Regions from separate parts of the Streptomyces sp. NPDC057424 genome, predicted to be linked through region 2. Evidence: riboswitches for the same ligand, from Rfam matches in the RefSeq annotation. Region 2 holds a riboswitch; each other region holds the start of a gene.

Region 1 (9,908 bases), on a different contig from region 2:
GGTGTTGCGCAGCAGCCAGTCCGTGAGCCGTGCGCGGTCCCGGGGCTCCAGCACGCGGCCGAGCACGAGCCGGGCGTAGGTCGTGCCGATGGCACGCGGGGAGGTCGTGTCGGTCACCCGCCACGGCTCCGCGGAGTTGAGCTCGGGCTCCCACCGGTCGAGCCGGGTGACCCGGTCGCCGACCGAGCGGCAGAAACGCGTGACGGCGGTCGGTCCGCCCAGCTCCTTCAGGAGCAGGTTGCCCGCGGTGTTGTCGCTGAAGCGGATGGTGGCGTCGCACAGTTCGCCGACGGTCATGCCGGTCGCGACGTGGTCCTCCGTGACGGGGGAGTAGCCCGACTTCATGACGTAGTCCCGGGTGTAGTGGACGCGCCGGGCCAGGACCTCGCCGTGGCGGTCGAGGTCGCGCAGGACCGCAGCGGCGGCGAGCGTCTTGAACACCGAGGCCATCGGGAAGCGCTCGTCGGCCCGGTAGGCCACCGTCCGGCCCGTGCGCATGTTGCGGGCGTACACGCCCAGCCGCGCGGTGTGCTCCTGCTCCAGTTCCCGCAGTCGCGCGGTGACACCGCCGGTGCCCGGAAGCGCGTGGGCCGTGCCGCCGCCCAGCGCGAGAGCGGCGGCCGTGCCCAGCGCGAGGGCCGTACGGCGGGACGGGCGTGGTCCGTTCCTGTGCAAGGTGGTCCCTTCGGAGGTGATCACATTCGTAGTTCAACACGCGATCACGCCCGCGCCGGTTTCATCGCGCGCCCGCCCGGACCCTCAGAACGCCCCGGGCGCCTCCCGTTCCCGGAACGCCTCCGCGTCCCAGGAGCCGTCCAGCCTGGGCGCCAGCCAGTGCGGCGCGGCCGCCTGGAAGTCCGCAGGGGGCAGGGCCCCCGACCCGGCCGGGACGGAGCCCAGCAGCGGGGCTCCGGCCACCTCCGGCAGGTCCGTGAGATTGCACCGCGCGGCGAGATCCGGGGCCGCGGGCCAGCTCCCGATGACGATCCCGGCCGGTTCCAGCCCCCGGGAGCGCAGTTCACGCGCCGTGAGCTCCGTCGTGTTCAGGGTGCCCAGCCCCGAGGGCGCCACGACCAGCACCGGCGCCGACAGCAGCCGGGCCGCGTCCGCCAGGGTGCCGCCGGCCGCGTCGAACCGGACGAGCAGTCCGCCGGCCCCTTCGACCAGCACCAGGTCGTGCTCGGTGGCCAGTTTGGCGGCGGCCTCCGCGACCTCGTGCGGACGGACCGGGGCCCGGCCGGCCCGGCGCGCAGCGGTGGCCGGCGCCAACGGCTCTGGGTACCGGGCCAGTTCGGCCGTCGTCACCGGGCCCGCGAGGCGGGCCACCTCGGCGGCGTCCCCCGGCTCGTCCGGCCGTACGCCCGTCTGCGCGGCCTTCAGCACGGCCACCGAACGGCCGGCGGCCAGGGCCGTCGCGGCGACGGTGGCGGTCACGACCGTCTTGCCGACCTCCGTGCCCGTGCCCGTGATCACCAGTACCGGCATGTCATCCCTCCCGCGCCGCCGCGCACACGGCCCGTGCGATCCGCGCCAGGTCCGCGTCGCCCGTGACGTACGGCGGCATGGTGTAGATCAGATCGCGGAACGGCCGCAGCCACACGCCCTCACGCACGGCTGCCTCCGTCGCGGCCTGCATGTCCACGGCGTGATCCAGTTGCACGACGCCGATGGCGCCGAGCACCCGCACGTCCTTCACTCCGGGCAGGTCCGAAGCCACCGAGAGCCCGTCCCGCAGGCCCGTCTCGATCCGCTCGACCTCCGCGCGCCACTCCTGCCCTAGCAACAGCTCGATCGAGGCGCAGGCCACCGCCGCCGCCAGCGGGTTGCCCATGAAGGTGGGGCCGTGCGCGAGCACCGGCACCTCGCCCCGCGAGATGCCGTCAGCCACCCGTGCGGTGCACAGGGTCGCCGCCATCGTCACATAGCCGCCGGTCAGCGCCTTGCCCACGCACATCACGTCCGGTGTCACGGCCGCGTGCTCCGCCGCGAACAGCGCGCCCGTACGGCCGAAGCCGGTCGCGATCTCGTCGAACACCAGCAGCACGTCATGCGCGTCGCACGCCTCGCGCAGCACCCGCAGATACGCGGGGGAGTGGAACCTCATCCCGCCCGCGCCCTGCACCACCGGCTCGACGATCACCGCGGCGAGCTCGTCCGCGTGCTGCGCGATCAGCGACCGCAGGTGCTCGGCGTACGCCTCCTCGTACTCCGCCGGGGGCGGGTCGGCGAACACCTGACGCTGCAGCACCCCGGTCCACAGGCCGTGCATCCCGCCCTCGGGATCGCACACCGACATCGGCTGCCAGGTGTCGCCGTGGTAGCCGCCGCGCCAGGTCAGCAGCCGCTGCTTGCCGGGACGGCCCAGCGAACGCCAGTACTGCAGGCACATCTTGACCGCGACCTCGACCGACACCGACCCCGAGTCGGCGAGGAAGACATGCTCCAGGCCCTCGGGTGACATGTCGACAAGGAGCTTCGCCAAGCGCACGGCGGGCTCGTGGGTGAGCCCGCCGAACATCACGTGGCTCATGCGCCCGAGCTGCTCGCGCGCGGCCTCGTTCAGCACCGGGTGGTTGTAGCCGTGGATCGCCGACCACCAGGACGACATCCCGTCGACCAGCTCTCCCGAGCCGCCGGCGAGCCGCAGCCGCACCCCGCTCGCCGACTCCACGACCAGCGGTTGCTGCCGCCCGGGCATCGGGCCGTAGGGATGCCACACATGCCGCCGGTCGAGCTCCAGCAGTTCGGAGACGGCCGGCTCAGGCATTGGGCGCGAGGTCCGTCCCGGTGCCCCGGCGGCGCACGGCGACCAGGTCGGTCCGGGGTTCGGCGCCGACAGGGGGGCCGGCGACCTGCGGCTCTTCGCCGGAGCCGCACGCCCCGCCGCCGTCACCGCAGACTCCGCCACCGTCGTGGCAGCCTCCGGCCCGGTGCTCCGGAAGCGTCACCCGGTCGGTGCCCTCCACCTCGAAGCCGGCGTCCGCGATCATCTCGAGGTCGGCCTTGCCGGCCTGGCCCTCGCTGGTGAGGTAGTCGCCGAGGAAGATCGAGTTGGCCAGGTGCAGGGCGAGCGGCTGCATCGTGCGCAGATGGACCTCGCGCCCGCCGGCGATGCGCACCTCGACGTCGGGACAGACGAACCGTGTCATCGCCAGGATCCTGAGGCACCGCTGGGGGGTTAGGTTCCATTCCTTGCCGAGCGGGGTGCCCTCGAACGGGATCAGGAAGTTGACCGGAACCGAGTCCGGGTCCAGCTCACGCAGCGAGAAGACGACGTCCACCAGGTCCTCGTCCGTCTCGCCCATGCCGGCGATCAGCCCGGAGCAGGCGGACAGACCGGCCGCGTGCGCCTTCTGCACGGTGTCGACGCGGTCCTCGTACGTGTGCGTGGTGGTGATCTCGCCGTACGTCGCCTCGGACGTGTTGAGGTTGTGGTTGTAGGCGTCGGCGCCGGCCTCGCGCAGGCGCTCCGCCTGGCCGTCGGAGAGCAGTCCGAGGCAGGCGCACACCTCGACGCCCTCGTTGTTGTCCTTGATCGTCTTGATCGTCTCGGAGACCCGGTCCACGTCCCGGTCGGTCGGGCCGCGCCCGCTGGCCACCAGGCACACCCGCTTGGCCCCTCCGGCCACACCGGCCGCGGCCGCGTCGGACGCCTGGTCGGGCTTCAGCCAGGTGTACTTCAGGATCCCGGCCGTCGAACCGAGCCGCTGCGAACAGTAGGAGCAGTCCTCGGGGCACAGGCCGGACTTGAGATTGACGAGATAGTTCAGTTTCACCCGTCGGCCGAACCAGTGCCGGCGCACTTTTCCGGCCGCGGCCACCACATCGAGCAGGTCGTCGTCGGACGTCGCGAGGACGGCCAGTGCCTCGTCGCGGGTCGGCAGCTCGCGCCGAAGCCCCTTGTCCACCAGCGTGTTCAGCAGGTCCATGAGAGCCGATCCTGTCCTACGGACCCGCTCCGGGCCAAGGAGAGTTCGTACAACAGAGTCGCTTCGAGGTGTGGGTATTGCCACACAGTGACCTGCTGGAGGTCCCGCTAGTGTCTGTGCACTGCCTACAAATTCCCCGGAGGACCCCCCCATGGCGTTCGGCTGGATCGACGAGCAGGCGGAGCTGCGCGCCCGCGCCGGACTCGTACGGACTCTGCGACCCCGTCCGGCCGATTCGCCGCTCCTCGACCTGGCGAGCAACGACTACCTCGGGCTGGCCCGCCACCCCGAGATCACCGAGGGCGCGGCCCGGGCCGCGCGGACCTGGGGCGGCGGCTCGACGGGTTCCCGGCTCGTCACCGGCACCACCGAACTGCACGCCGAACTCGAGCGGGAACTGGCCGATTTCTGCGGCTTCGAGGCAGCCCTCGTCTTCTCCTCCGGCTACGCCGCCAACCTCGCCGCGGTCACCGCCCTGGCCCCGCACGGCTCCCTGATCGTCTCCGACGCGGGCAACCACGCCTCGCTCATCGACGGCTGCCGACTGGCCCGCGGCACCACCCAGGTCGTGGCGCACGCCGAGCCGGACGCCGTGCGCAAGGCGCTGGCAACCCACGAGGGCACGGCGATCGCCGTGTCCGACACGGTCTTCTCGGTCGACGGCGACGCGGCTCCGCTCACCGCGCTGGCCGAGGCCTGCCGGGAGCACGGCGCCGGGCTGGTCGTCGACGACGCCCACGGCCTGGGCGTCCTCGGCGACGGCGGCCGCGGCGCCCCGTACGCGGCCGGGCTCGCGGGCGCCGGCGACGTGGTCGCGACGGTCACGCTGTCCAAGTCGCTCGGCAGTCAGGGCGGTGCCGTCCTCGGCCCCGCCCGGGTCGTCGACCACCTGGTCAACGCCGCCCGGACGTTCATTTTCGACACCGGACTCGCCCCCGCGGCGGCGGGAGCGGCCCTGTCGGCCCTGCGGTTGCTGCGCCGCGAGCCGGAACGGGCGGCACGGGCCCGCGCGGTGGCGGGCGAACTGCACGCACGCCTGACCGCCGCGGGTCTGGAAGCGGTACGTCCGGACGCCGCGGTGGTCTCGGTGCGGGCGCCCTCCCCCGAGGACGCCGTGCGCTGGGCGGCGCAGTGCCGCGCGGCGGGCCTGGCCGTGGGCTGCTTCCGGCCCCCTTCCGTGCCGGACGGCATCTCACGGCTCAGGCTGACCGCCCGCGCGGACCTGACCGGTCAGCAGATGGAACGCGCTGTACGGCTGATCGGCGAGGCGCGGCCATGAGTCGGCGTGACACGGCCGTGCGTCGCACGACGACGGCCTGATCGAACGCGGTTACATGCGGTCCACCCCGGCCGCGAACGCGGCCCAGCTCCCCGGGGAGAAGAGCAGCGCGGGTCCGGCCGGGTCCTTGGAGTCGCGCACGGCGAGCAGTCCGGCCCAGGGCGGGGCGCCCGGACACGCGGTCTCGACGCAGTTGTTCGCGCCGGTGCTGTAGCTGCTGCGCAGCCACCGCACACCGTGCAGCTCGATGCTTGAGGGGACATGACGAGGCAGTGCACGCATGGTGCCTCCTTACGCGCCGGCGGCTGTCCCGGCGATGAAATCCAACGAGTCCTCGGGCGAAAGGGCGTGGATCTGAAGGGCGTTGAAGGCCTCCGTGTAGGCCTGGAGGTCTTCTTTCCGTTCGAGGTAGAGGCTACTCGTCAAGTGGTCGAGAACAACCACATCCAGATCAGAAGTGCTCGAAAATGACAAGATAACGAAAGGGCCGGTGACGCCGATGTGCGCCCCGGCAGCGAACGGCAGTACCTGGAGGCGTACTTGGGGCAGCCGGGCCGCCTCGACCAGCCGCTCCAGCTGGCGGGCCATGACCCCGGGCCCGCCCACCTCCCGCCGCAGCACCGCCTCGTCCAGGACGGCGCTGAGACTCAGCGGGGGATCCGCGCGCAGCACGTCCTGCCGGGCCAGCCGCACCTCGACCAGCGTGTCGAGCCGGTCCTCGGGGAGCCCCTCCACCGCGGCCCGCGTCACCGCACGCGCGTACTCGGGCGTCTGCAGCAGGCCCGGGACGACGGTGGTCTCCAGTGTGCGCATCGCGCCGGCCTGGGACTCCAGGCTGATGAAGTCCCGGTAGGTCGGCGGCAGTACCCCGCGGTAGGCGTGCCACCAGTGGTGCCGGCCGCCGCTGTCCTCGGAGCCCGCCAACACCATGAGCAGTTCGCGAAGCTGGGAGTCTGCCACGCCGTAGGCGTCGAGAAGTAACCGCACATCGGCCGGTTTCACCCCGCTCGTGCCCGTCTCGATCCGGCTGACCTTGGACTGGTGCCAGCCCACCAGCCGGGCCGCCTCACCGCTCGTGAGCCCCGCAGAGGTACGCAGCGCACGCAGTTCGGCGCCCAGTTTCCGGCGGCGCACCGCGGGACCGTGCTGCATGGGCACCTCCTTACTCCTTCCGAGCCACCCAAATACGGTCTCGCGTCGCAGAGTTCACCGCTTTGAGCGACAGATATATGCATATCTTGGTGGATCGCCGTCCTTCAGGGGTGTTCTGGTGGCAGTCTGGCGACGAAGCACCAGTCCGGGACCGTACTCGAACCATCCGCTCCGTGTCGGGCTGCGGTCCCGTGGGAAAGGGACGACGTCGCCATGGCAGACCATCTGGAAGCATCCGTCACTCTGCCGAGCGATCCCGCCTCGGTCTCCGCAGCGCGTGCCTACGTGGTGGGCACGCTGGCGGAGTGGGGCCTGCCGGCGGACACGGAAGTGTCCGACACCGTCCGGCTCATCATCTCCGAACTCGCCACCAACGCCGTCCAGCACACCTTCGGTCAGTCGCCCACGTTCACCGTGGACGTCGTGCTCGACCGCGACGAGCACCTGCGCATCGGTGTCACGGACGGCCACCCGCGCTTCCCCAGACGCCTGCCCGCAGCCGTCCAGCAGGACAACGGCCGCGGCCTGGTCATCATCCGCTGGCTGACCGCGGAATGCGGCGGCAGGCTCCGCATCCGACCCACCCGTGAAGGCGGCAAGACCATCTCGGTCGAACTCCCCTGGGCCGTCCCGGTCCAGCCGGTGACGACGGCGGTCCAGCAGGAGCCGTAGTCACACGGAGCAGGATCCGGAAGAACTCCCCGGCGCGTGCCCTCCGCGCAGCCCGGCCCGCGCGACCCACATCCGGGCCATCCGCACGGCTGCGACGCCCGTGCCGAGCCTCATGACCCACCGGGGGCCCGCGGCCGTCACCGGTGCCGTGCCGGCGCCTCCCGGTGTGCTGCCGCCCCTCGCAGCCCTGACGGCTGCCTGACGGTGCGCCGCAGCGGCGCCGGGATCCCGACGTCGCTCCGGCCCGGCTGCTCCTCGGCGGGCTCCCCGGTGCCGTCCGCCTCGCGGCGCAGCCCCGCCCGCCGCACCAGCCGCGGGAGCAGCCCCCACAGGCCGACGCAGACCAGGAAGGTCGCGGCGCCCGCGGCGATACCACCGGTCCGGCCCGTGGTCACGTCGACCACCAGCAGCACGGAACCGCTGAACGCGAACACCAGCACGCTCAGGCCGGTGCTGGCCAGGCGCGAGGAAACCCGCACGATGCGGGGCTTGGCGCCCTGCTGGAAGAGAGAGCGGTGCAGTGCGGCCGGCGCGGTGAAGAGCGCGGCGGCGAGGACCGCGAGCAGCAGCGTGACGACGTAGGTGACGCGCTGGACCGTGTCGAGGTCCTCGAAGCGCGACGTGAAGGCCAGCGACAGCAGGAAGGCGAAGAGGATCTGCACGCCCGTCTGGGTGACGCGCAGTTCCTGGAGCAACTCGACGAAGTTGCGGTCGGCGCGCTGCAGCGGAGTCTCGTTGCGCGCGGTGCAGGGACGGTGCTCGGCCATGGGGTCGCGGGTATCCATGTGAGCCCGTGTCACGCTCCGGCATGCGGCGGCGCGTCGGGGCGCCGCCGCACGCCGGGCGGATCACTTCACGCGCCCGTACCAGACGCTCTTGGTCCAGATCTTCTGCAGTCGCACCACGTCCCCGCTCTTCGGGGAGTGCCAGAGCTTGTTCTTACCCGCGTAGATACCGACGTGGTACACGTTGCTGCCCGAGTGGAAGAACACCAGGTCTCCCGCCTTGCGGTTCTTGGCGGAGATGTGGCGCGTCTTGTTGTACTGCTGGGCAGCCGTGCGGGGGAGCTTCTTGCCGGCCTTCTTGAACGAGTAGAGCGTGAGCCCGGAGCAGTCGAACCGGTGCGGACCGGTGGCCCCGTACTTGTACGGTGAACCCTTCTTCGAGGCCGCGATCTGGAGTGCCTTGGTCGCCGGCGTGGCTGCCGCGGCATCCGAGGCGAAGCCGGGCGCCACTATCGAGCCGCCCACCGCGGCGATGGTGAGCGCCGAGGCCGTGCCGGCCCGGGCCATGAGCGACGGGACACGATTGAGCGCAGTCATGCGCAACCCTTCGTCAGCCGCCTGTGAAGGATGACCTGTCGGATTCGGGCTGGCGAAGTTGCCCGGCCGCTGACGCGGCTTCACCCCAAGGGCTGCTCGGATCCGGTCATGGCGTGACCGTCCCGGCGACCCGTCGTGCTTGGGTCCTCCACTCCTGCCGATCCACTCCTGTCGACCGGTCATCCGGGCGGCGGCAGGACTCGGCGTCCGCCCGGATCGCCCCGCCACAGCGGCGGGGGCTTGTCGTCAGACAGGGATCTTGGCTCATGGCTGTCCGGATTTCCCAACGGAACCGGGGATTTGTGTTGTTACTCACCACTCACCCGTTCGGGTGGACACGTGTGCGTTCGAGCCACTGTCCACGGGTTCGCGCATCGCCGGACCAGCAGCGGAATGCCCCATTCCGTCCGAGGGCTAAGCGTGTTGCGCAACCGGAACGGTCCCGAAATCGGTCTCCCGCCTACTCCGAACAGGGGTACGTCTTTTGGTCCGTTTCAACTCAGGTCCGGACGCTCCGCCAACGGGGCGGGCGTCCGGACCGACGCTTCCGCGTCAACTGACGGACTCCGGGGGCAGGGTGAGGCGGGACGTGCGCCGTTCGCCGTCCAGCACCCGTAGCGCCCGGGCCAGGGTGCCGGAGTGCAGCTCCGTCTCGCCCCGCTGGTGCATCAGGGCCAGCGCGTCACGCAGCGCGGTCGCCTTGCCGACCAGGGCCTGGGCGGCGCGCAGCCCGCGGTAGGCGTCGCCGTCCTGGGCCGGGTTGATACGGCCGAGCAGGTCGACGACCTCGAGGTAGCGGTCGATCAGCTCCGCCTCGGCGCGCGTCAGGGCGGGCAGCGGCGGCAGTTCGGGCGGGAGCACCAGGGCCTCACTGCCCGGTCGGCGGGGCCAGGGTGGCCTTGCGGCCGGGGATGATCCCGTCCACCAGGCCGTACTCCACCGCCTCCCGGGCGGTGAGGATCTTCTCCCGCTCGATGTCCTTGCTCACCTGCTCCCGGGTGCGGCCCGTGTGCTGGGCGAGCATCTCCTCCATCCGGCTCCGGATGCGCGTCAACTCGTCGGCCTGGATGGCCAGATCGCTCGCCTGCCCGCGGACCGGCTCGGGCAGTGCGGGCTGACGGATCACCAGGCGGGCGTCGGGCAGCGCGAATCGCTTGCCGGGCGTGCCCGCCGCCAGCAGCACCGACGAGGCGGCACCGGCCTGGCCCAGGCAGATCGTCTCCACGTCGCAGGAGAGGTACTGCATCGTGTCGTAGATCGCCGTCATGGCGTGGAAGGTGCCGCCGGGGGAGTTGATGTAGAGCGAGATGTCGCGCTCCGGGGCCTGGTGCTCCAGGTGCATGAACTGGGCCATCACGTCGTTCGCCGAGGTCTCGTCCACGGGTGCCCCGAGGAAGACGATCCGCTCCTCCAGAAGCTTCGAGTACGGATCCATCGTCCGTTGCCCGGACCCGGTGCGTTCGGTGAACTCGGGCAGCACGTAGCGGGCGGACGGTCGGGTCATGGCGAACCCCTCCTCGCGGGCAGAGCTGTCTCCGGTGGCAGCCCATCTGT
Region 2 (9,908 bases):
CCCCGTCTCCCGACGCCACCGGGCAGTGGGAGACCGGCGCCTGGCTCCAGCCCGACCAGTCCGGCAACCCCGCCGACCACACCCAGCAGTGGGAATGGGGCACGCAGAGTTTCGACACGGGCGCCTACGACGCCACGCAGTGGAACTCCGACGGCACCGCCGCACCGGATCCCGACGCGTACGAGCACCCCGCTGAAACCTTCGACCAGTACGAGACCGCGACGTTCGAGCAGGTCGGCTACGGCGAGTCCGACGGGACCGGTTACCACGACCCCGCCGCGGAGGGCGACGAGCCGGAAACCACCGGTGAACTGCCCGTCGTCACGCCTCTCCTGGACGGCCAGGAGGACGTCACCCCGGCCCCGTCGTCGCGGGCGGCCGCGCGCGCCGGTTCCCGTTCCCGCCGCCGTACGCCCCCCAAGCGCTCGGCGCTGATGACCATCGCGGTGCCCTCGGCGTGTGTGATGGGTGTCGCCGGGATCGCCGCCGCCTCCGTCGGCACCTTCGCCGACGACAGTGCCGCGGAGGCGCAGACGATGGCGGCGGACGCGCAGCCGGTCAAACCAGCCGCCGCCAACAACAAGCTGGACACACAGCTGCAGAGCCTCTCCGCCGGTGCCGACGACTTCGCCGACCGGGCCAGCCGTACGCAGGAGCGCATCGATCTCAAGGCCCAGCAGGCGGCCGAGAAGAAGCGGGCGGCTGAGGAGGCGGCCCGCAAGGAGCGGCTGCGCCCCAAGTTCGCCCTGCCGGTCGCGCGGCACGGACTCAGCGCCACCTACGGCCAGTCCGGCATCAACTGGATGTCCCTGCACACCGGCATCGACTTCCCCGTCTCGTACGGCACGACCGTGATGGCCGCGACGGACGGCACCGTGCGCACGCAGTGGAACAGCGCGTACGGCAACATGCTGATCCTGACCGCGAAGGACGGCACGGAGACGTGGTACTGCCACCTCTCCACCTACACGGTCGCCTCGGGCACGACCGTGAAGGCCGGCGATCCGATCGCGCGCTCCGGCAACTCCGGCAACTCCACCGGCCCGCACCTGCACTTCGAGGTGCGCCCGGGCGGCGGCTCGGCGATCGACCCGCTCCCGTGGCTGCGCAGCCACGGCATCGACCCGACGTAACGTCCCGGCAGCCCCCGCCCGTCGGGCGAGCAGGGGCCCACCGGCTCACCTCACGGTGCTACAGCTTCTCCACCGGCGCGTACCGCAGCAGCAGCCGCTTCGGCTTGGTGTCGCCGAAGTCGATCGTCGCCTCGGCGTTGCCGCCCGTGCCCTTGACCCCGACGACGGTGCCGAGCCCGAACTGGTCGTGCGTGACCCGGTCGCCGACCGCCAGTGACACCACCGGCTTCTCGGCGGTGCGGCGCGTGGCGAAACCCGAGGCGCCCGACGCCGAGGAGCGCGAGCGGGACGAGGACAGCGAGGCCGCCACCGCCGAGACCGGCCCGGAGGACGCGGGTGCGGTCGCTCCCGTCCGCTTCCACTCCACGTGGGTCGGCGGGATCTCCTCCAGGAACCGGGAGGGCGGGTTGTACGACGGCTGGCCCCATGCGCTGCGCAGCGTGGACCGCGTCAGATACAGCCGTTCCCGCGCGCGTGTGATGCCGACGTAGGCCAGGCGCCGCTCCTCCTCCAGTTCCTTGGTCTGGCCGAGGGCGCGCATGTGCGGGAAGACGCCGTCCTCCATGCCGGTCAGGAAGACGACCGGGAACTCCAGGCCCTTGGCGGTGTGGAGGGTCATCAGGGTGATGACGCCGTCGCCGTCCTCCTCGTCGGGGATCTGGTCGGAGTCGGCGACCAGCGCGACCTGTTCGAGGAAGTCGGACAGGGTGCTCGGCTGTTCCTCGCCGCGCTCCTGCTCGAACTCCATGGCGACTGCGGCGAGTTCCTGAAGGTTCTCGATCCGGGTCTCGTCCTGCGGGTCGGTGGAGGCCTGCAGCTCGGCGAGGTACCCGGTGCGCTCCAGTACGGCCTCCAGCACCGTGGCCGGTCCGGCGCCGGACTCGACGACGGTACGGAGGTCCTCCATCAGCGTGTTGAACCGCTTGACGGCGTTGGTGGAACGCGCGGCCATGCCGTACGCCTCGTCGACCCGCTTGAGCGCCTGCGGGAAGCTGATCTTCTCCCGCTGGGACAGGGCGTCGATCATGGCCTCGGCGCGGTCACCGATGCCCCGCTTGGGGACGTTGAGGATCCGGCGCAGCGGCACCGAGTCCTCCGGGTTGGCCAGCACGCGCAGGTAGGCCAGGACGTCCCGGACCTCCTTGCGCTCGTAGAAGCGGACACCGCCGACGACCTTGTAGGGCAGGCCGACGCGGATGAAGACCTCTTCGAAGACACGGGACTGGGCGTTGGTGCGGTAGAAGACGGCGACGTCGCCGGCCTTCGCCTCGCCCGCGTCGGTGAGGCGGTCTATCTCCTCGGCGACGAACTGCGCCTCGTCGTGCTCGGTGTCGGCGACGTAGCCGGTGATGCGCGCACCCGTGCCGGCGTTGGTCCACAGGTTCTTGGGGCGGCGGGACTCGTTGCGCTCGATGACCGCGTTGGCCGCGCTGAGGATGGTCTGGGTGGAGCGGTAGTTCTGCTCCAGCAGGATCGTCGTCGCGTCCGGGTAGTCCTCCTCGAACTGGAGGATGTTGCGGATCGTCGCACCGCGGAAGGCGTAGATCGACTGGTCGGCGTCACCCACCACGCACAGCTCGGCGGGCGGGACCTCGGCTTCCGGCGGCACGTCGACCGGGTGCTCGGAGGTGCCGACCAGCTCGCGGACCAGGGCGTACTGGGCGTGGTTGGTGTCCTGGTACTCGTCGACCATGACGTGCCGGAAGCGGCGGCGGTAGTGCTCGGCGACGTCCGGGAAGGCGCGCAGGAGATTGACCGTCGTCATGATCAGGTCGTCGAAGTCGAGGGCGTTCGCCTCGCGCAGCCGCGACTGGTACATGGCGTAGGCCTGGGCGAGGGTCTTCTCGAAGCCGTCGGTGGCCTGTGCGGCGAAGTCCTCCTCGTCGATCAGCTCGTTCTTCAGGTTGCTGATCTTGGCGCTGAAGGACTTCGGCGGGAAGCGCTTGGGGTCGAGGTCCAGGTCGCGGCAGACCAGGGCCATCAGGCGCTTGGAGTCGGCGGCGTCGTAGATCGAGAAGGAGGAGGTGAAGCCGAGCTTCTTGCTCTCCCGCCTGAGGATGCGGACGCACGCGCTGTGGAACGTCATGACCCACATGGCGTTCGCGCGCGGGCCGACGAGCTGCTCGACGCGCTCCTTCATCTCGCCGGCGGCCTTGTTGGTGAAGGTGATCGCGAGGATCTGGCCGGGGTGCACGTCCCGCTCGGCGAGCAGGTGGGCGATGCGGTGCGTGAGCACACGGGTCTTGCCGGAGCCGGCGCCGGCCACGATGAGCAGCGGGGAGCCGGAGTGCACGACGGCGGCGCGCTGGTTGTCGTTCAGCCCCTCCAGGAGGGCGGCGGTGTCCACCGCCGGGCGGGGGGCACCGTCCCGGTAGTAGGCGTCCCGGTCCGGGGGCACGTCGAACTTCCCGCCGAACAGATCGTCCGGAACCGGCTCCGGAGCGTGATCGTCCTCGGGCGGCGGCGGGGGCTCGTCCGCGGGGCCCCGCTGGGCCTGGAGGTTCGCCAGGAAGTTGTCGTCAAAGAGGCTGCTCATCGCTCTCCGAGTCTAGGGCGCCTCACTGACAGCCCGCCGCCGCCCCGAGAACATCGCCGCCCGCCCGCACGCCCGCCGACCGCCCGGCGGCGCATTGTCGCCCTCCATGACCGCATGATCACGTCCTGCTACACCCCCCGCAAATGCGGACCATCCATGACCAAACCTCCTCGATCGTTCACTCTCCGCAACGCTCAGGAACGAGGTCACGAAAATGTATCGGGCATATCACCCATCAACCTTCACAAGGGCCACACGAGTTGGCTACGGTGCGACCGGGCCGCATGACCCCCACCGGCGAACGTCGCCGGGCCGCGCGGCCTCCGCCGAGTCCGGTGTGCCGCAGCGGCAGCCGGAGCCGGGGACCCAACCGTGAACCTGGGGTGAATCGGCCCGACTCCCTGTGCGGAGAAGGCCGTAGGGCAAACCTTCCGAAGCACCCGCCCGAACCCGACAGCTAACCCGGTAGGCGGAACATGGAAGGAGTCGCCTCCCTTGGCGTCGCACCGCAAGTCGCGTCCTACGGGTACGCGCGTGGCAGGCATACGGCCCCCCGCCCTCGCAACGGCGGCCCTCACGTCCGTGGCCCTGCTGTCCCAGTCGGCCAACGCCGCCCCCGAGGCCGACGACAAGCCCAGCCTCGAGGAAGTCGAGAAGAAGGTCGACGACCTGTACCGCCAGGCCGAGTCGGCGACCGGCAAGTACAACGCGGCCAAGGAGAAGACCGCGAAGCAGCGCAAGCGCGTCGACACCCTCCTGGACGACGTCGCCCAGCGCACCCAGAAGCTCAACGAGGCCCGCGAGGAACTGGGTTCCTTCGCCTCCGCCCAGTACCGCACCGGCGCCGCCGCCCCGGACACGGCGACGTTCCTGCTCGCGGACACTCCGCAGGACTACTTCGACCGGACCCAGCTGATGGACCGGATGACCGGCCGTCAGAAGGCCGCGGTCGACGACTACGTCACGCAGCAGTCCGAGACGATGGAGAAGCGCCAGGAGGCCACCGAGAGCCTCGAGACGCTCACCGAGTCGCAGGGCGATCTCAAGACGGCCAAGGCCACCGTCCAGCGCAAGCTCGCCGACGCGCGCGAGCTGATGTCGAAGCTGACCGCCGAGGAGAAGGCCCGGCTCGCGGCGATCGAGAAGGAGAAGCGGGAGGAGGCCGCCCGCAAGGCCGACGAGCTGGCCCGGCAGCAGGCCGCGCAGCAGCAGGCGCAGGACGAGGCCGCCCAGCAGCAGGACAGCGGGTCCTCGTCGTCGGGTTCGCCGGGCTCCGGCTCATCCTCCTCCACCGCGCCGGCCGACTCCTCGTACGCCACCAAGGCCGACAAGGCGCTCGCCTTCGCCCGCGCCCAGATCGGCAAGCCGTACGTGTGGGGTGCCGTCGGCCCCGGCTCCTACGACTGCTCCGGCCTCACCCAGGCCGCCTGGAAGGCCGCGGGCGTCACCCTGCCACGCACGACCTACGACCAGGTGAACGCCGGCACCACGGTCCCGCTCTCCCAGGCCCAGCCCGGCGACCTCGTGTTCTTCTACGACGACCTCTCCCACGTCGGCATCTACATCGGCAACGGCATGATGATCCACGCCCCGAAGCCCGGCACGTATGTGCGCGAGGAGTCGGTCTACTACGACGGCGAGTCGGCGATCCACAGCGTGGTGCGCCCGGCCTGAGAAGTCTCGTTACGAGAGGGGCACGCGCGCGTGCCCCTCTCGTACCGGACGTACGTGGGCTTTCGGCCGGTGCGGCGAGTGAGGGTCCCCCCTGCTCGAAGAGCTTGGGGGAGCGTGCCGGGCGTCGCGACGGGGCGACCGTTGCCTGCCGGGGCACTAGCATCGGCGCTATGTCCGGTCCCTCCCCGTTTGCCACCTGGTGGGCGACGTATGCGCTGGCGACCGGCGTCCTGCCGGTCGGTCTCGACTCGGCGGGCTTCGAGGTCCTCTCCCGCATCACCCTCACCCTGGCCTGCGCGGCCTGGCTGGTGGCGGCCGCGGGCCTCGCCCAGCGCGCGCACGGCGGACGGCGGGCCGAGACGCCGGCCGCGCTCACCACCGTGGCGGCGACCGCAGTCCTCGGCACCGGCTTCTCCGTGACCGGCCGGCAGCCCCTCGCCGAGGCGCTGTTGGCGCTCGCCACGCTGCTCTGGGTGGTGCTGCTCACCGCGGAGACCGAGGGGCGGCGGGGGACGGTCTTCCTGCGCTGCGTGGCCACTCAGGGACTCGCCATGCTCGGCGCCACACTCGCCGCGGCCGAAGCGGCGGCCTGGCTCGCCCACGCCGCCCTGGTGCTGTTCTGGCTGGGACTTGCGCTCTACGGCTTCGCCCTGTTCCGCTTCCAGCCCCGGCAGGTGGAGGAGGGGCGCGGGGACCACTGGCTCGCGGCCGGCGCCCTCGCCTTCTCGGCACTGGCCGCGGCGAAGCTCCTCAGCGCCGACAGCGCTCGCCTGTACCTGTGGAACGAGGACAACGTCAGCGCCCTGCGCACGACGACCGTCACGCTGCTCGTGCTCGCGCTGATCGCCTGCGTCGCCCTGCTCCTCGCCGAGCTCTTCTGGCCCCGGCACCACTACGACGTGCGACGCTGGGCGACCGTGTTCGCCGCGGCCGTGACGGCCACGGCCGCGCTGGCGGTCGCCGCAGCCCTCGACGTCCCCTGGCTCGACGTCGCCGGAGAGGTGCTGCTGTGGATCGCGGTGGCCGCCTGGCTCGGGTGCACCGCCTGGGCCCTCGCCTCGGCCCGGGCCGGCGCCCGGCGCTCCCGGGTCAGGTCCAGAGCACGGCGATGAAGATGTTCGCCGTGGTCAGCAGACCGACCAGGCCGAAGAGGCCCTTGTCCACCTTCTCGTCGTCCCGTTTCACGTAGACGAGACCGAGGACCACGATCAGCAGGGCCAGCTTCACGCCGATCTTGATGTTGTTCACGGACTGGTCGTCGGCCTGGTTGAGACCGACCAGGACCACACCGGTGACCAGCATCGTGAGCGCGCCGTGCAGCATCGCGGGGGTGAAGCGGGCGGTACCCTCGCCCATCGCCTTCACCTGGGTGAGGAAGCCGCCCAGCAGCGAGGCGATGCCGATGATGTGGAGGCCGACGAAGAGGTGGATGAGTACGTCCATGAGGCCGGAGCCTAACCAGGTGCTCCGGAGCCATCCGGCACCGGGCCAGTGATGCACACATGCGCCCCATAGCACCCGATCACGGTCACTCACTCACGATTCGACACATCGGTCATCACGCTGAGTGAAGTCGACGGCGCCAGGGTGGATCCACGGTCGCATACGGTCACCGCCGGTCCTCTCACGTCACTTCCGCACACCTGCCACCGGGCCGCCCCGGCGCCACTTAGCGTCCTCCACCAGGTGCCCGGCTCCCCACCGCCGCCCGGGCCAGGGGCGGCAGTCGGACACCACCGCCGAGAAGTCCGGCGGCGGTCCGCTCCCCCTGTGCGGGCCGTCGCCGGACGCGCAGGCCGCCCGTCCGCTCCCCACCCGGCGGCCGCACACACCGTCGGCGGTCGAGGAAAGGACGTGGCCTCCAGGTGGCAGCGCACCGCAAGCCCCGACAGCGCTCGATGGGTGGCGGCAAGGCCCGTACGGCCGCCACGATCGCCCTCGCGGGCGCGGCGACGGCGACGGGCTTCGACGGAACCGGACACGCCGAACCACAGCTCACCCCCGGCCAGATCAAGGCCAAGGTGGACAAGCTGTACCAGGAGGCGGAGGTCGCCACCGAGAAGTACAACGGCGCGAAGGAGAAGGCCGAGGCGGCCGGGCAGCGGCTGAAGGACCTGCAGGACCAGGCGGCTCGCAAGGAGGAGCGGCTCAACTCCGCCCGTGACGCCCTGGGTTCGGTCGCCGCCGCCCAGTACCGCGCCGGCGGCCTCGACCCCGCGGTGCAGCTCGCCCTGTCCGACGATCCCGACCGGTACCTCGAGAACGCCGAGTTCGTCGAGCGGGCCGGCAGCCGGCAGAACGCCGCCGTCGCGGGCGTACGCAAGCAGCTGCGGGAGATCGAGCAGCTGCGCGGGGCCGCCCACATCGAGTTGACCTCCCTGAAGTCGCGCCGGTCGGAGCTGGAACAGCACAAGAAGACGATCACCGGCAAACTGGGCTCGGCGCGGCAGCTGCTGTCCCGGCTCGACCCGCAGGAACGTTCCCGGCCCGGCGCACCGCAGGACCGCGCCTCGCGCTCGACAAGCGCACGGGGCACCCTCGCGGCCCCCGGCTCCGGCTCGTCCCAGGCACCCAACTCCCGGGCGGCCGCCGCCGTCTCCTACGCCTACCAGAAGCTCGGCAGCCCGTACGTCTGGGGCGCCACCGGCCCGAACGCCTTCGACTGCTCGGGCCTCGTCCAGGCCGCGTACCGGGCCGCGGGCGTCTCCCTGCCCCGCACGACGTACTCCCAGATCGCCGCGGGCCGCCGCGTCTCCCGCTCCGAACTCGCCCCGGGTGACCTGGTCTTCTTCTACACCGGCATCAGCCATGTCGGCATCTACGTGGGCAACGGCCGGATGATCCACGCGCCGAACCCCTCGGCGCCGGTACGCGTCGCCCCGCTCGACGAGATGCCGTACGCGGGGGCGACACGGGTGGTGTGAGCGCCGGTGTCAGACCAGCCGGCGAGCCGTCGCCCAGCGCGTCAGCTCGTGCCGGTTCGAGAGCTGGAGCTTGCGCAGGACCGCCGAGACGTGCGACTCGACCGTCTTCACCGAGATGTACAGCTGCTTGGCGATCTCCTTGTACGCGTAGCCCCGCGCGATGAGCCGCAGCACTTCACGCTCGCGCTGGGTCAGGCGGTCCAGGTCCTCGTCGACCGGCGGCGCGTCCGTGGAGGCGAAGGCGTCCAGGACGAACCCGGCCAGCCGGGGAGAGAAGACCGCGTCGCCCTCCTGGACGCGGAAGACGGAGTCCACGAGGTCCGTGCCGGTGATCGTCTTGGTGACGTACCCGCGGGCCCCGCCGCGGATCACCCCGATCACGTCCTCCGCCGCGTCCGACACGGACAACGCGAGGAAGCGGACCGGCTGCTCGGTGTCGCCCATCAGCGGGGCGCAGCGGCGCAGCACTTCTACGCCGCCCCCACCCGGCAGATGCACGTCGAGGAGGACCACCTCGGGCCGGGTCGCGGTGATCACCGTGACCGCCTGGTCGACGTCCGCGGCCTCGCCGACGACCTCGACACCGGTCTGCTCGGTCTGCCCGATCTCGGCCTGCACCCCCGTGCGGAACATGCGGTGGTCGTCCACGAGGACCACGCGCACGTGACGCCCGGGGCCGCCGCCCGACTCCGCGGGCCCTGCCGCCTGTGCCGGTCCCGCCGTACCGTTCGCCTCGGTCGGGTCGCTCATGACGTCTTCTCCGCCCTCTCCATCTCCAGCTCGACCTCCGTGCCGCCGTCCGGCACCGCGCGCAGCCGCGCCGTGCCGCCGTTGCGCTCCATACGGCCGATGATCGATTCTCTGACACCCATCCGGTCGGCGGGTATCGAGTCGAGGTCGAAGCCGGGGCCGCGGTCCCGGACGGACACGAAGACCGTCTTCCCCTCGACCTCGGCGAAGACCTGTACGGCGCCGCCCTCGCCACCGTACTTGGCGGCGTTCACCATTGCTTCCCGCGCGGCCTGCATCTGTGCGGCGGTCCTCTCGTCGAGCGGGCAGTCGCCCACGACCACGACCTCGATGGGCACGCCGTGCTTGTCCTCCACCTCGGCCGCGTTGCGCCGGACGGCGTCGGCGAGGGTGGTCGGTTCGTCGGCCTCGTCCTTGCCGGTGCCCTCGGGCTTGTAGAGCCAGGTGCGCAGGTCGCGCTCCTGGGCGCGGGCCAGGCGGCGGACCTCGTTCGCGTTCTCCGCGTTGCGCTGTATCAGCGTGAGGGTGTGCAGCACCGAGTCGTGCACATGGGCGGCGACCTCCGCGCGCTCCTGGGCGCGGATGCGCATCAGGCGCTCCTCGGAGAGGTCCTGCGTCATGCGCACCAGGTACGGCCCGGCGAGCAGCGTTATCCCGACGAGGACCGCGAGAGCCGCCTGCAGGACGGAGCCGAGGTGGGCCGCGGAACCCTGCAGGACGAAGATGCCGGAGACGCCGGCCGTCACCAGCAGCACCCCGCCCACCGAGCGCAGCAGCGTGACCGTGCGCCGGCGGCGGCCGACCTCGGCCCAGCGGGCCCGGCGGGCGTTGTCCGCCTGCCGCCACACCAGGGCGACGCCCGCGCCGACCAGCACCATCGGCCAGAGGTAC
Region 3 (9,908 bases), on a different contig from region 2:
GGCCGCTCGCAAGGGGCTCTTCGCCCAGATGGTCGCCGTGCCGCTGCTGCAGCGGCACCGGATCCTCACCCAGGTCTCCGGCGACCACATGGAGGTGATCAAGCTGATCCCGCCGCTGATCATCGGCGAGCGGGAGGTGGACCGGTTCGTCGACGCCTTCACCGCCGTGATGGACGACGCGCACAACGGTGGGCTGGTGTGGGACTTCGGCAAGACGCTCGTCAAGCAGGCGGTGGCCAACCGCTGAGGCTCCGCCTCCCGGGTCTTTGCCTGTGAGGCAAGAAATTTGCCGGTGAGGCAAGGCTCCGGCTGAATGGAGGCATGAGCCCCTCCGAGACCGAGCGGCCCCCAGGGGCCGAGGCGCCGGCCGACCAGCCGGCCGGTGCGCTGCCCGCCGTCGTCGCGCCCCAGCTGCGGGCGCTTCGGCGTCAGGCTTCCCTGACGCTGGAGGCCGCGTCCCGCGCCGCCGGGCTGTCGCCCGCCCATCTCTCCCGCCTGGAGACCGGGCAGCGGCAGCCCTCTTTGCCGATGCTGCTCGCACTCGCCCGCATCTACGGTACGACCGTCTCCGAACTGCTCGGTGAGACGGTCGCCGAACGGGACTCCGTCATCCGCGCCGCCGACATGGAACCCACCGCGGCGGGCGGCTGGACCTACTGGCAGGCCGGCGCCCCCGGCCGCGGGATGCAGGCCCTGCGCGTCCACGTCCCCCACGGCTCCCAGGGCGACATCGTCCGCGTCCACCCCGGCGAGGAGTGGCTCCATGTGCTGCGCGGCCGGCTGCGGCTGCGCCTCGGGGACACCACGCACCGGCTGGCCCCCGGGGACAGCGCCCACTTCGACTCCCTCACCCCGCACCGGATCGCCGCCGAGGACCACGACGGAGTCGAGCTGCTCTTCGTCCACACCCTGCTGCAGAGCCCCACGGCCGCGCTGTGCCTGGGCCCCACCTCTGGAGACATGGCGTGAGCGACATGGAGCAGAGGTTTCCCCGCGCCCTGTGGGTGAGGCTGCTCATCTATCTCATCCTCGGGCACGTCTTCGCCGCGTTCGTCTACCTGCTGTTCGAGGTCGGCGCCAAGTAGCCCCGCCCGGGCGTCTCAGTCGAGAAGCCGCTCGCGCAGCTGCTCGCGGGTCTCCGGGGTGAGCTTCAGCCCCTTCTCCAGGTAGGTGCCGACGCCGCCCCAGGTCTCCTCGATGGTGTCGAAGGCCGCCGTCAGGTACTCGGCGCGCGCGTCGAAGAGGGGACTGAGCAGCTCCATGACCTCGGGGGAGTAGGCCGAGGCGGCGGAGCTGCTGCGGTGCACCTTGTAGCGGCGGTGCTTGGCGTTCGACTTCAGGTAGTCGTCGACGATCGCCTCGCGTTCGACGCCCACCGCGAGCAGTGTCACCGCGACGGACAGCCCCGCGCGGTCCTTGCCCGCCGCGCAGTGCATCAGCGCGGGGACGCTGTCCTCCGCGAGCTCGTGCAGCACCCGGGAGTGCTCACCCGTGCGGTCCTTGATGATCATGCGGTACGAGGCGATCATCCGGCCCGCGCCCTTGCCGTCCGCGAGGATCGCGCGGAGCTGGCCCAAGTCGCCGTCGCGGACCATCTTCCAGAACTCGGCGCCGTCGGCGGGGTCGCTCAGCGGCAGGTTCACATTGCGCACGCCCGGCAGCGCGACGTCCGGGCCCTCGAGCTTCTGGTCCGCCGCGTTGCGGAAGTCGAAGATCGTGTGCAGGCCCAGGGTGGTGAGGAAGGCGGCGTCCTCTCCGGTCGCGTGGGCGAGGTGACCGCTGCGGAACAGCACTCCCTGGCGCACCCGCCGCCCGTCCACGGTCGGAAGTCCGCCCACATCACGGAAGTTGCGCACTCCGGCCAGCTCGGGCTCGGTCGACGGGACCTGCTGTGTCACGAGGGCTCCTCCCCTTCGGTGCCGCCGGCGCGGCTCGTCGACGGGCGTCACTCGACGATACGACATGCCTGCCTGAGGCAATGAGTTGTCCACAGGCGTTGCCCGGGGCCGCCGTGGCCCTTGATGATGTTGCTGACTGGTCGCACCTGGTCGGGCTTGTTCGAATCTGTGGGGGCATGGTGCTGGACATCTCCGAAGACGGTCGTACGTGGGTGCTCTCCGGGCCGGCCAGCAGCTACGCCGTCCACGTCACCGACCGGGACGAACTGCTGCACCTGCACTGGGGCCCCCGGATCGGCCTCGCCGACGCCGAGGCCCTCGCCGTCCGGCCGCTGCCGGACTACTGGCCCTTCGAGGCTCCGCTCGACGGGCGCGAGGAGTACCCGGTCGAGGGCGGCCCCCGTTTCGTCCGCCCTGCCCTCTCCGTACGCACGCCCGAGCGGCGCGGTACCGAGTGGGTCCTCGAGGGACACGACACCGAGGACGACGAGCTGCGGCTGCGGTTCCGTGACGGCGACCTCGCCGTCACGCTGCACTACCGGATGCGCTCCTCGACGGATGTCGTCGAGCGCTGGGTGACCCTGGACAACCGGGGACCGGCCGTCGAGCTGCTGCGCGCCGACTCCGCCACCTGGACCCTGCCCGACCGCGACGCCTGGCGGCTGTCCCAGCTGCACGGCCGCTGGGGCGCCGAGTCACGGCTGACGCGCTCCCCCCTCACCCACGGAGAGAAGGTCATCGGCAGCCGCCGCGGTCACACCTCCCACCAGCACCTGCCGTGGGTCGCCCTGGACGCCGGCGCCACCGAGGAGCACGGCGAGGTCTACGGCTGCGCCCTGGGCTGGTCCGGTTCCTGGCGCATCGCCGTGGCCCAGCTCCCGGACACAACGGTGCAGATCACCGGCGGCGCCGGCTACGACGACTCGGGCCTGCTGACGCTGGGCACGGGAGAGTCGTACACGACCCCCGTCTTCGCCGGGCTCTGGAGCGACGGCGGCTTCGGCGGGGCGAGCCGCGCCTGGCACGCCTACCAGCGGACGTACGTGATCCCGGACGCGGGCCGGGACCGGCCGGTGCTGTTCAACTCCTGGGAGGCCACCGAGTTCGACATCTCCGAGGAGCAGCAGCGGGCGCTGGCCGAGCGGGCCGCGGCCATCGGTGTCGAGCTGTTCGTGGTCGACGACGGCTGGTTCGGGGCGCGCACCAGCGACCGGGCCGGGCTCGGCGACTGGACCCCGAACCCCGGCCGTTTCCCGGGCGGGCTGAAGCCGCTCGCCGACCACGTGCACGGTCTCGGCATGCAGTTCGGGATCTGGGTCGAGCCCGAGATGGTCAACCCGGACAGCGATCTGTACCGCGCGCACCCCGACTGGGTTCAGTACCAACCGGGACGAAAGCGGACGGAGTTCCGTAATCAGCTCGTACTGAACCTGGCTCGCGAGGACGTCCGGGTGTACCTGTGGGAGCAGCTCGACGGGCTCCTCTCCAGTGCCCCCGTCGACTACGTCAAGTGGGACTTCAACCGCTGCTTCACCGACGCCGGCTGGCCGGACGACCCCTACCCGCAGCGGCTGTGGGTCGACCACGTCCGGGGCCTGTACGCCCTGCTGGACCGGCTGCGGGCCGCCCACCCGGGCGTGGCCTTCGAGTCCTGCTCGGGCGGCGGCGGCCGGATCGACCTCGGGGTGCTGAGCCGTGCGGACCAGGTCTGGACGTCGGACAACACCGACCCGCTCGACCGGCTCGCCATCCAGCACGGCTTCAGTCAGCTCCATCCGGCCCGGGTCATGGCCGCCTGGGTCACCGACAGTCCGAACGCCATGCTCAACCGGCGGGCCAGTTCCCTGCGGTTCCGGTTCGTCAGCGCGATGGCCGGGGTGCTGGGGGTCGGCGGTGACCTCACGCAGTGGACGCGGGAGGAGCTCGCCGAGGCGCGGGAATGGGTGGGTCTCTACAAGGAGATCCGGCCCGTGGTGCAGCAGGGCGACCTGTACCGGCTGCGTCCTCCGGAGGGCGGACTGAGCGCCGTGCAGTACGCCCTCGGCGACGAGACCGTCGTCCTCGCCTGGCTCCAGGCGCAGCGTTACGGCGAGCCCGTGCCGGCGCTCCGGTTGCGCGCCCTCGACCCGACCGCATCGTACGAATGCCTCGAAACGGGCGAAGTGCACCGCGGGGCCCTACTGCTTCACCATGGACTGCGGGTCGGCCTGTGCGGGGATCTGGACGCCGCGGTCGTCCGCCTTAAGCGTAAGTAGTCGTTCTGTCCGAATAGGGTGTTTAAGCCGTAAAGGGGCAACGTGCCCCGATCGTAAAGGAGATGAGTTCGGGGCGCGTGACCATCGTCATATTCGTGACGATACGTTGTCGCCATGTTCACGTAATTCTGGCGCTATTCAGGGCCATTGAGGAAAGCGGGAGATCGGTAATCCACGCTCGGTGACGGCAAATGTGGTGACGCGTCAAGAAAAACACCGCCCCGGGCAACCGCAAGCTTGTCCCGTTGCGTCTTGGTCGCTTACGTTCCACACCAATCCGGACGGACGCCTAATCCTGCCGCCGCCCGGAGCCCCACACACTGACCCGACGCACGGCAGGAGCGGGGGACCCACAGGTAAGACGCCTGTTCCGGTTCCCGGAACGGCTTGGGGTTAAGCCGCGCCCCGGCGCGGCCGGGCATCTCCAGCCCGCACCCGACAGCTCACCTCGCAGGCGACGGAGAGGAATTCGCCATGCCCGCGAAGGGTAAGCACCGCCGTCCCAAGACCCAGCGTTTCACCCGCTCCATCGCCGTCGCCGGCACCGGCGGGGCCGCCCTCGCCCTGCCGCTCATGGGAGCCGCAGGCGCCCACGCCGCCACCGGGCAGTCGGCTCCGGAAAAGGCCGTCCAGTCCGCTCCGGCCGCCGAGAAGCAGGCCGCCGCGAAGGCCGGCGGTGCCCGCACGTACACCGTGAAGGCCGGCGACTACCTCGCGAAGATCGCCGACGACCAGAACGTCAGCGGCGGTTGGAAGAAGCTCTACGCGGACAACCGTGACGTCGTCGGCTCCGACCCGTCGCTGATCCACCCCGGCCTGAAGCTGTCGGTCAGCAAGAAGGCGGCGAGCGCGCCGAAGGCCTCGGCCCCGTCCGCGCCCAAGCCCTCGGCCTCGAAGTCGTCCGCCGCCGAGTCGGCCCCGAAGGCCGAGACCGCCGCGAAGCCGGCCGCCGCCAAGCCCGCCGCCGAAGCCAACTCCAGTGGCTACAGCGTCCCGGTGGCCGGCGCCACCGTCGGCACCCCGTACCGCATGTCCGGCAGCATGTGGTCCAGCGGCTACCACACCGGCGTCGACTTCGTCGTCCCGACCGGCACCTCCCTCAAGGCCGTCGGCGCGGGCACGGTCGTCTCCGCCGGCTGGGGCGGCGCGTACGGCAACCAGGTCGTCATCAAGCTCGCGGACGGCAACTACGCCCAGTACGCCCACCTGTCCCAGCTCTCCGTCTCGGCCGGCCAGACCGTGACCGCCGGGCAGCAGGTCGGCCTGTCGGGCGCGACCGGCAACGTGACCGGACCGCACCTGCACTTCGAGATCCGTACCACGCCGGACTACGGCTCGGACGTGGACCCGGTCGCCTTCCTGCGCTCGCACGGCGTCTCCGTCGGCTGACGGCCGATCTCCCGCAGCCTGACACGCGACCGAAGGCCGGACCCCGATCGCCGGGTCCGGCCTTCGGTGTGTGCATGCCGTCGACCGGCCCCAAGGGATCGACAGGCGGCGGCAGTTGGGACAGAGTGATCCCGTCCGGAGTGCAAGCGCTTTCCCGAGCCTTCCCGGCGGATCCCGAGGAGCTGTGTCCCGTGCCGACCACCCGCAGAGCGTTCGGAACCCTGGCCGCCGGAGCCGCCCTGGCGGCCCTCGCCCCGGCGGTGACCGTGCATGCCGCGCCCCGACACCGCCGCCCCATCGCCCAGGACGACTTCTGTCACGGCCTCGGGCAGTGGGTCACGGAACTCCAGGCCGGCGGTACCGTCACCGCCTCCCGCGGCATCCTGGAGATCGACGTACCGAGCGGCGCGACCGTGTGGTTCAGACAGCGGCTCGTCGGGCCGTACGTCCTCGAGTACACCGCGATCCCCGTCTCCGAGGGCGGGGCCAACGACCGGGTCTCGGACCTCAACAACTTCTGGAACGCGACCGACGTCCGCTCCCCGGGCGACCTCTTCGCTGCTCCCCGCGGCGGCGCCTTCGACGAGTACGACCACCTCACGACGTACTACGCGGGCTACGGCGCCAACTACAACACCACGACCCGGCTGCGCCGCTACGTCGGCGAGCCCGGTGTCCGTCCTCTGGTCTTCGACCACACCGAACCGCTGCTGGTCCCGAACGAGCCGAACCGGGTACGGATCGTCTCCGACGGCTCCACGGTCCAGTGGTGGAACAACGGGCGGCTGGTCTTCGGCTACGCCGACCCGCAGCCGTACACGAGCGGGCACTTCGCCTTCCGGACCGTGTGGAGCCATTTCCGGATCAGCGGGTTCCGAGTCTGGCGGCTGACCCCGGAACATTCCTGACGAGTGCTGTATTCCGGAGTTTGCCAACCCTTCAGGAGTGGCTTATCTCACCGCCCGTCAACCCTTTCCTACGGTCGCGTAGGTCACATTCGAAGGTGAATCATGACCTGCTGTGGCAGACGATTCGAAGAGTGACAGCAAAGCAGTGATCGGGTCGTACGTGGCGTTGGGGGACAGCTTCACCGAGGGGGTCGGTGATCCCGGCCCCGACGGCGCGTTCGTCGGCTGGGCCGACCGGTTCGCCGTCCTGCTCGCCGACCGCAGGCCCGAGGGCGACTTCCAGTACACCAATCTCGCGGTACGCGGAAAGCTCCTCGACCAGATCGTGGCGGACCAGGTTCCGCGGGCCGTCGACATGGCTCCGGACCTCGTCTCGTTCTGCGCGGGGGGCAACGACATCATCCGGCCCGGCACCGACCCGGACGAGGTGGCCGAGCGCTTCGAGCGGGCCTTGGTCCAGCTCACCGCCGTGTCCGGCACGGTCATGGTGACGACCGGTTTCGACACCCGTGGCGTGCCCGTGCTCAAGCACCTGCGCGGCAAGATCGCCACGTACAACGGCCACGTCCGGGCCATCGCCGACCGGTACGGCTGCCCGGTGCTCGACCTGTGGTCCCTGCGCAGTGTGCAGGACCGCAGGGCCTGGGACGCCGACCGGCTGCACCTGTCGCCCGAGGGGCACACGCGCGTGGCGCTCCGCGCGGGCCAGGTCCTCGGCCTCGACGTGCCGGCCGACCCCGAGCAGGCGTGGCCTCCGCTGCCCCCGCGGGGCGCGCTCGACATGCGGCGGGACAACGTCGCCTGGGCGCGCGAGTTCCTCGTGCCGTGGATCGGGCGCCGGCTGCGCGGGGAGTCGTCCGGCGACCATGTGACGGCCAAGGGGGCGTTGTCGCCGGACGACATCAGGATGCGGATCGCACCGGTGGCGTGAGAGCGGCTCCTGCGGGTGCGTGCCGTGCCGGTGTCCCATCCGGCATGGCCCGCACCCGCGGGAGCGTGCCGTCTAGGGCGTCAGCCCCTCTTGCTCCAGGCCCAACTCGCGGACCAGCGCTTCCTCCACCCACTCCTGGGCCCGGGCACGCGGCACCGCGCCGGCGTAGGACGTCAGCTGGACGGCGAGACCGTCGAGGAGGGCGGTGAGACGCAGGGCCGTACCGGCCGGGTCCGGGCAGCGGAACTCGCCCGCGGCCACGCCCTCCGCGATGACCTCGGCGAGGGCCGCCTTCCACTGCCGGTCGAGATCCTGGGCGACCTCGCGCAGCGCCGGGTCGCGCAGCGCCACCGCCCAGCTCTCGATCCACAGCCGCCAGCCCTTGGCCTGCCCGGTCGGGGCGTACCACCGTACGGCCGACCGCAGCCGGCGCAGCGCCGGCGAACGGCGGCCCAGCACCTTGCGCAGATGCGCCAGGTCCCCCTCCGCCGCGTGCCGGAACGCGGCGGCGACCAGCTGCTCCTTCGTCGAGAAGTGGTAGAGGACCAGTGCGTTGCTCACGCCGAGCGCCGAGGCCACGTCGGCGATCCTGACCGCCGCCACACCCCTCGCCTCGATCTGCTCGATGGCGGCCCGCAGCAGATCCCCGCGCCGCTGAGCCACACTCAACCGGACTCTCGTCACGCCGTCACCCTACCCACGCGCGTACCGCCCCTCGACGGGGCGTTTCGGCCTGTCCGGCAGGGGCCGCCAGGGCCGTCGCCGTGGAGGCGGCGGGCGCCTCACCGGAACCAGCCGAACCGCTCCGCGATCACCGGCAGCCGGTCGGCCGCGATCGCGTGGGCGGCGGCCCGCGGTGTCGTCCCGTCGGCCTGCGCACGGGCCAGCGTCCGCTCGACCAGGGCCCGCATCGAGCGGCGGGTCCACGCGAACGCCTCCTCGGCGTCGGCTCCGACGTCCCCGAACAGCGTCCACCACCACCAGGCGTTCGTCCCCGAGTTGACCACGACGTCCGGCAGCACGGTCACCCCGCGCGCGGCCAGCAGCGGCTCCGCCTCCGGCCGCACGGGCATGTTGGCCGCCTCCACGACCCAGCGGGCGGTGATCCGCTCCTGGTTCGCGGCATCGATCGCGTACGACACGGCGGCCGGCACCAGTACGTCCGCGTCGGCCGACAGCCAGGCGTCGCCCGGCAGTTCGCGGTCGCCGGGGCGCAGCGCGCAGCGGTCCACCGTGCCGTGGGCGTCCCGCGCGGCGAGCAGCGCCTCGACGTCGAGACCCGCCTGGTTGGCGATCGTGCCCTTGACGTCGGCGACGGCCACGACCGTGAGCCCCGCGCGCGTGAGGAAACGCGCGGTGGCCCCGCCCATGGTGCCCAGCCCCTGGAGGGCGGCCCGCGTCCCGGAGTACGGCACACCGGCCTTGTCCAGGGCGGCCAGGGCCGCCTCGGCCACACCGCAGCCGCCGGCCAGCTCGTCCAGACCGATGCCGTCGACCTCGACCGCGAACGCGTCCCGGAGCCGCCGCCGGGCCTCGGCCTCGTCGTCCAGCAGCGGGTACACGGCCTGGATCGAGGAGACCAGCCCCGCCTCGGCGGCGGCCCGGTCCACCAGGTCCTGGGTGAGTCCCAGGTCCTCGCCCGTAGTCCAGCAGCTCTCTATGTACGGCCGCATCGCGCGCAGGTAGCGCACCAGCAGCGGGTACGCCTCAGGATCCCGGGGATCGCAGTCGATGCCGCCCTTGGCGCCGCCGAGCGGGACGTAGCGGCTCACGGGGTCGTAGTGCAGGGCCTCCTTCACGGTCATGCCGCGGGCCAGGCCGGTGACCTCGTCCAGGGTGCAGCCCGCGCGCATCCGCAGACCGCCGCTGGCGACCCCGCGCACCAGCCGGTCGACGACCAGGAAGCCCTGCCGTCCCGTGAGGTGATCGGTCCAGGTCAGGGACAGCAGGGGGGTGGCCATACGGGCTCCTTCGCCGCCGGGATACTGAATCACCGGTCAGTATCGCCTCCGGTGGGGCCCCTGCGATCCGGTGTTGCCGGAGGGGCCGACCATAATGGAAAGCCTGACCGACTCCACCTGGAGGTACCGTGGCCGGTTTCCGTACCCTGAGCTCCGGGCTCCGCGCGCTGCAGCCCGGGGCGTTCGGCGCGGACCCGAGTGGTGAGCGCATGGCGCGCATCCGCAGATCGCCCCGCTTCAAGGACGGGGTCTTCCAGAACCCCGGCGGCCCCGCGCGGACCCAGCCCTCGGGCTCGACCCTGGACTTCGCGAAGGCCTTCTTCGACAAGGACACCCGGCCCCGCCGCACCCCGAAGGGCACCGCTCCGGTGCACTCCACCACCCTCGCCGACATCGCCCGGCCCCCGGCCACCGGGCTGCGGCTGACGTGGATGGGGCACTCCAGCGTGCTCGCGGAGATCGACGGCCGACGGGTCCTGTTCGACCCGGTGTGGGGCGAGCGCTGCTCCCCCTTCTCCTTCGCCGGGCCCAAGCGGCTGCACCCCGTGCCCCTGCCGCTGGCCGCG

Evidence for each region. A riboswitch is a leader RNA that binds a small molecule or an ion and turns the genes downstream of it on or off. The one in region 2 is predicted to bind cyclic di-AMP.
Region 1: another riboswitch for cyclic di-AMP. It lies ahead of ACFU3E_RS24740 (C40 family peptidase); the one in region 2 lies ahead of ACFU3E_RS15645 (NlpC/P60 family protein).
Region 3: another riboswitch for cyclic di-AMP. It lies ahead of ACFU3E_RS27320 (peptidoglycan DD-metalloendopeptidase family protein); the one in region 2 lies ahead of ACFU3E_RS15645 (NlpC/P60 family protein).

The regions. Positions count from the first base shown of each region.
Region 1 covers NZ_JBHVCP010000034.1:38,087-47,994, forward strand. The annotation lists gene bla (class A beta-lactamase) at 1-675, opposite strand, end outside; gene bioD (dethiobiotin synthase) at 760-1,485, opposite strand; gene ACFU3E_RS24705 (adenosylmethionine--8-amino-7-oxononanoate transaminase) at 1,487-2,767, opposite strand; gene bioB (biotin synthase BioB) at 2,760-3,929, opposite strand; gene ACFU3E_RS24715 (8-amino-7-oxononanoate synthase) at 4,081-5,208, shown strand; gene ACFU3E_RS24720 (DUF397 domain-containing protein) at 5,260-5,490, opposite strand; gene ACFU3E_RS24725 (helix-turn-helix domain-containing protein) at 5,500-6,360, opposite strand; gene ACFU3E_RS24730 (ATP-binding protein) at 6,574-7,032, shown strand; gene ACFU3E_RS24735 (DUF6328 family protein) at 7,170-7,799, opposite strand; gene ACFU3E_RS24740 (C40 family peptidase) at 7,881-8,354, opposite strand; cyclic di-AMP (ydaO/yuaA leader) riboswitch at 8,358-8,570, opposite strand; gene ACFU3E_RS24745 (hypothetical protein) at 8,907-9,215, opposite strand; gene ACFU3E_RS24750 (ATP-dependent Clp protease proteolytic subunit) at 9,223-9,858, opposite strand.
Region 2 covers NZ_JBHVCP010000016.1:15,117-25,024, reverse strand. The annotation lists gene ACFU3E_RS15655 (M23 family metallopeptidase) at 1-1,133, shown strand, start outside; gene pcrA (DNA helicase PcrA) at 1,192-3,669, opposite strand; cyclic di-AMP (ydaO/yuaA leader) riboswitch at 3,984-4,156, shown strand; gene ACFU3E_RS15645 (NlpC/P60 family protein) at 4,165-5,343, shown strand; gene ACFU3E_RS15640 (hypothetical protein) at 5,514-6,455, shown strand; gene ACFU3E_RS15635 (hypothetical protein) at 6,433-6,786, opposite strand; gene ACFU3E_RS15630 (NlpC/P60 family protein) at 7,209-8,267, shown strand; gene ACFU3E_RS15625 (LuxR C-terminal-related transcriptional regulator) at 8,277-9,017, opposite strand; gene ACFU3E_RS15620 (PspC domain-containing protein) at 9,014-9,908, opposite strand, start outside.
Region 3 covers NZ_JBHVCP010000041.1:34,929-44,836, forward strand. The annotation lists gene ACFU3E_RS27295 (aspartate aminotransferase family protein) at 1-247, shown strand, start outside; gene ACFU3E_RS27300 (helix-turn-helix domain-containing protein) at 322-969, shown strand; gene ACFU3E_RS27305 (DUF6126 family protein) at 966-1,085, shown strand; gene ACFU3E_RS27310 (tyrosine-protein phosphatase) at 1,101-1,898, opposite strand; gene ACFU3E_RS27315 (alpha-galactosidase) at 2,075-4,153, shown strand; cyclic di-AMP (ydaO/yuaA leader) riboswitch at 4,469-4,623, shown strand; gene ACFU3E_RS27320 (peptidoglycan DD-metalloendopeptidase family protein) at 4,628-5,542, shown strand; gene ACFU3E_RS27325 (DUF6250 domain-containing protein) at 5,734-6,450, shown strand; gene ACFU3E_RS27330 (SGNH/GDSL hydrolase family protein) at 6,596-7,381, shown strand; gene ACFU3E_RS27335 (TetR/AcrR family transcriptional regulator) at 7,454-8,065, opposite strand; gene ACFU3E_RS27340 (Glu/Leu/Phe/Val dehydrogenase dimerization domain-containing protein) at 8,164-9,342, opposite strand; gene ACFU3E_RS27345 (MBL fold metallo-hydrolase) at 9,471-9,908, shown strand, end outside.